2 regions of the Halobacillus trueperi genome follow, and region 1 is predicted to be linked to the other one. Evidence: riboswitches for the same ligand, from Rfam matches in the RefSeq annotation. Region 1 holds a riboswitch; the other holds the start of a gene.
The links. A riboswitch is a leader RNA that binds a small molecule or an ion and turns the genes downstream of it on or off. The one in region 1 is predicted to bind preQ1.

Region 1 (2,407 bases):
TTTACGAATGGTTTCCAAGTCTTTCCCTTCACCAACATCCAATCCTAAAGCGATCACATCATACCCATACTTTTCTTGAATCCACTTAACAGAAATCGATGTGTCCAATCCACCGGAATAAGCTAATACTACTTTTGGTTTTGTCATATTAATAACCTCCTCGTTTATTGTCCATAAAAAAATCCGTCTCCTACCTGGGGTAAGAGACGGATTTTGAATCATCCGCGGTGCCACTCTCATTGTCTGTATGTCAGACCAACTCGAAGCTGATAACGGGGGCTCCCGGTTCTGGCTACTTTATTCACCGAACATCTCAGAAGTGCGTTTCCGTATCAATCCGTCACCAGGCTTCCACCGCCCCCGGCTCGCTGTCGACCAACTTCATACGTACTCTCTTCGTCCACGAATGTATTTTTATAATGAATTGTTTATAATTATACAAAATCATAAGCAGAAGTCAACACATAAAATACATTCATAGAAAAAGTTTTTTTCAGATTGCCATTTTCATAGCCCTATATTCAACTAAAGATCCCGATTGTGGAAGACTCAGTTTCGAGACTTTTGTTGAGTGGATAGGGGCTGCGGGGAATGGCTCGCTTTCCGCGGGAGCGCGGTGAGCCTCCTCGGACTGCGTCCTGCGGGGTCTCACCATACACTTTTTTCCCGCAGGAGTCTCGCCATTCCCCTCCGCCCCTTTGCAATATAAGTATCTCGAAACCACATCCGGAATAAGCTGCTTTTATGCACATGGTAATTGGAGGGAAATCAACTCCCAAGGACGCTATTACGTATGCGGAAAGGTTGTTATAATGCGCTTTATACTTAAAACACCAGGATAGTGGAAGGCACCCTCTCACAGTGAAGGGGTTCGTTTCGCTCCTGCATCGAATGGGGTGGTTGGGAAGCTGCGAGACTCCCGTGTGAGAAGGAGATAGGCGAGATCCCGCAGGACGTAGTCCGAGGAAGCTCGGCGCTCCCCCACAGGAAAGCGAGTGGCTTCCCAGCCACCCCTGACGCTCAACACAGCAACGCGAACCCTTGAAATCCTGCCATAAAGAAAGTGCAGGGTTTCCAGGGGCATATTGTCGTGTTAAGATGAGTAGGGTAAATTAAATAAAGTCTGCTTCAGAGCAGGAGAGGTTCTAGCGACACCCTCTATAAAAAACTAAGGATGGAACTGTACCTTGCCTTAGGTGCGGTTTTTTTAATGGTTTTGGGTGTGTAGAATTCTCTTTTTCGATGATGAAAGGAGAATTTTTTTATGGAAAAAAATAAAAAAGCTGTGGTTGTATTCAGTGGTGGACAGGACAGTACGACTTGTTTGTTCTGGGCATTGAAGAAGTTCGATTCCGTTGAAGTCGTTACTTTCGATTACAACCAACGTCATAAAGAAGAAATTGAAGTGGCGAAAGAAATCGCTGGAGATCAGCGGGTTCGCCATCATATCCTTGATATGTCTTTACTTAACCAACTTGCCCCTAATGCTTTAACAAGGGATGATATTGAAGTGAAAGATGGAGAAGATGGGGAACTTCCTTCTACCTTTGTACCGGGAAGGAATCTATTATTCTTGTCTTTCGCCACAATTCTTGCGCGGCAAATCGGCGCGAAACATATTGTGACAGGGGTTTGTGAGACAGATTTCAGCGGTTATCCAGACTGCCGCGATGTCTTTGTTAAATCCTTGAATGTCACACTGAATCTATCGATGGATGATGAATTCGTTATTCATACCCCACTTATGTGGCTGGACAAAGCAGAAACGTGGGAAATGGCTGATGATTTGGATGCCTTTGACTACGTCCGTGAAAAAACGTTGACTTGCTACAACGGTATCCGAGGGGATGGCTGCGGGGAATGCCCGGCTTGTGAACTTCGCAGGAATGGCCTTCATACTTACCTCGCTAAAAAAGAGGTGACCAAATAATGTACGGGTTTACGATTGTTGAAAACTTGCAGAAAATGGATCAGGACATCAAACAACATGAGTTGAAATACCACCAAAAGCGTGTACTCGTCAGCAAAGAATTCACTTTTGACGCTGCTCACCACCTACATTGTTATGAAGGAAAATGTAAAAATCTCCATGGACATACGTATAAAGTGATTTTTGGCGTCAGCGGCTTTGTTGATGATATTGGTCTTGTCATCGATTTTGGTGACATCAAGAAAATTTGGAAAGAACAGATTGAAATCCATCTCGATCACAGGTATTTGAATGATACACTCCCGAACATGAATACAACAGCTGAAAATATGGTCGTTTGGATTTATGAAAAAATGGAAGAAGCTTTGAAAGAGGATCCGAATAAGTGTCGTGTTGAATTTGTAAAACTTTACGAAACACCGACAAGTTTCGCGGAAGCAAGACGGGAGTGGATGATGGATGAATAAATTCCCCGTT
Region 2 (2,407 bases), on a different contig from region 1:
GTGGAGAGCATGGTAAAAGAAGCGATTGATGCAGGGGCGAAGGTTGAAATTGGCGGAGAACGAGGCGACTTAGACAAAGGGTATTTTTATAAGCCGACGATTCTCACAAATGTAGACCATGATATGCAGATTATGCAGGAAGAGATTTTCGGCCCTGTGATTCCTGTGACGACATTCAAAACATTGGATGAGGCGATTGAAAAAGGTAATGATACAGATTATGGATTATCCTCTTCTGTTTATACCGAAGACATGAATGAAGCGATGCTTGTCGTGAATGAACTGAAGTTCGGTGAAACATTCGTTAATCGTGAAAACTTCGAAGCTGTTCAGGGCTATCATGCAGGAATGAGAAAGTCAGGACTTGGTGGAGCGGACGGAAAACACGGAATGGAAGATTTCCTTGTCACACAAGTTGTTTATATGCAATATAAAGATGATAAAAAATAAGAAGCAAAAGAGCTGCGATACTTGTCGCAGCTCTTTTTTTACCGGTTATCGATTTTTTCGGGATAAAGATCGTGATTCATCAAGCGATGGTCAGCCATTTGCTCAAACTTTGTGCCAGGTTTCCCGTAATTGCAGTAAGGATCAATAGAAATCCCCCCACGAGGGGTGAACTTGCCCCAAACTTCGATGTAACGGGGGTCCATCAAGTCAATCAAATCGTTCATAATCGTATTCACACTGTCTTCATGAAAATCGCCGTGGTTCCGGAAGCTGAATAGATAGAGTTTAAGTGATTTACTTTCCACCATCTTAACATCCGGAATGTAGCTGATGTAGATCGTTGCAAAATCAGGTTGGCGTGTCTTTGGGCAAAGGGTTGTGAATTCCGGACAATTGAACTTTACGAAATAGTCACGGTTCGGGTGTTGGTTATCAAACGTTTCGAGGACATCCGGGTCATACTCAAAAGAATAGGAATTTCCTTGGTTACCAAGGAGAGATAAATCAAGGTCTTGATCGTTGCGTCCTGGCATGGGTCATGCTCCTTTTTGAATGTATTTTCAATAAAAAAAGCCGCAGCGGCTAAGGGCTGCGGCTTATCATAAGACGTGGTCCTTAGTTTTTTATAGAGGGGTGGGCTAAGAAACCTCTTCTATGAATCTTTCATGCTCGTTTCATTATATAAACAGAGGAGAATGCTGTCAATTTACCTCGTTCCCTTGTCCTAATTCTGTAAATCTTTGGAGATAACACTTTAAATATGAGTAGAAATCCCCTACAATAGAAGTAATTCATAAAATTTTCAGAAAAGTATGCAGTTCGTGGCTCTGAAAGGATCAGAGCTTTCTTCAGCCACAAAGGGAAAACGTTTACAAAACATTCTTATGAGGTGATGATGAATATGGACATGAAACCAATTCCAGCTCGATCAGGCAATCACAACATGGAAAACTACAAAGAAGCGTATGAGAATTTCCAGTGGGAAGAAGTGAAGGAACAGTTCTCATGGAACGAGACAGGTAAAGTAAACATTGCATATGAAGCTGTCGACCGCCATGCAGAAAATCCTGATAAGAAAGATCAGGCAGCTCTGATCTACTCTGCACCGGATAGAGAAGAGACCCTTACTTTTGAAGATTTGAAGCTGAAAAGTAATCAATTCGCGAATGTACTTAAAAAACACAATATAGAAAAAGGAGATCGTGTCTTTCTTTTCATGCCGAGAAGTCCTGAGTTTTATGCAACCTTCCTTGGTATTCTTAAGGTAGGAGCGATTGCCGGTCCTCTTTTTGAGGCATTCATGGAACAAGCCGTACGAGATCGCTTGGAGGACAGTGAAGCGACGATGCTCATTACGACGCCTGAATTGCTTGAGCGTGTACCTGCAGATGAGCTTCCGAACTTGAAGCAAGTCGTGCTTGTAGGCGGTGATGCACCGGGTAACTACATTTCTTATGAAGAAGAAATGGAGAAAGCTTCGCATGAATTTGAAATCGAGTGGGTGGATCTTGAAGACGGCATGCTCCTTCACTATACGTCTGGTTCAACAGGCAAGCCGAAAGGAGTTTATCACGTCCATAATGCTATGCTTCAACATTACCAGACAGGTAAATGGGTTTTGGACCTTAAAGAGGATGATGTGTACTGGTGTACAGCAGACCCAGGTTGGGTAACAGGCACAAGTTACGGTATCTTTGCTCCATGGTTAAACGGGGTGACAAACGTCATTCGAGGTGGACGATTCAGTCCTGATGATTGGTATGGAACGATTGCCGAGAAAAATGTTTCCGTCTGGTATTCCGCTCCGACTGCTTTCCGTAAACTGTTGAGCGCTGGAGAGGAAGTGGCGAAAAAGCATGACCTGTCCTCCCTTCGCCACGTGTTGAGTGTAGGAGAGCCATTGAACCCTGAAGTTGTAACATGGGGGCTTTCAGCCTTCGACTTGCGTATCCACGAT

Region 2: another riboswitch for preQ1. It lies ahead of queF (preQ(1) synthase); the one in region 1 lies ahead of queC (7-cyano-7-deazaguanine synthase QueC).

The regions. Positions count from the first base shown of each region.
Region 1 covers NZ_QUAE01000010.1:42,771-45,177, forward strand. The annotation lists gene DYE48_RS13110 (argininosuccinate synthase) at 1-147, opposite strand, end outside; T-box leader at 200-412, opposite strand; PreQ1 riboswitch class I at 1,134-1,178, shown strand; gene queC (7-cyano-7-deazaguanine synthase QueC) at 1,265-1,930, shown strand; gene queD (6-carboxytetrahydropterin synthase QueD) at 1,930-2,397, shown strand; gene queE (7-carboxy-7-deazaguanine synthase QueE) at 2,390-2,407, shown strand, end outside.
Region 2 covers NZ_QUAE01000004.1:11,673-14,079, reverse strand. The annotation lists gene aldA (aldehyde dehydrogenase) at 1-450, shown strand, start outside; gene queF (preQ(1) synthase) at 489-983, opposite strand; PreQ1 riboswitch class I at 1,060-1,106, opposite strand; gene acsA (acetate--CoA ligase) at 1,352-2,407, shown strand, end outside.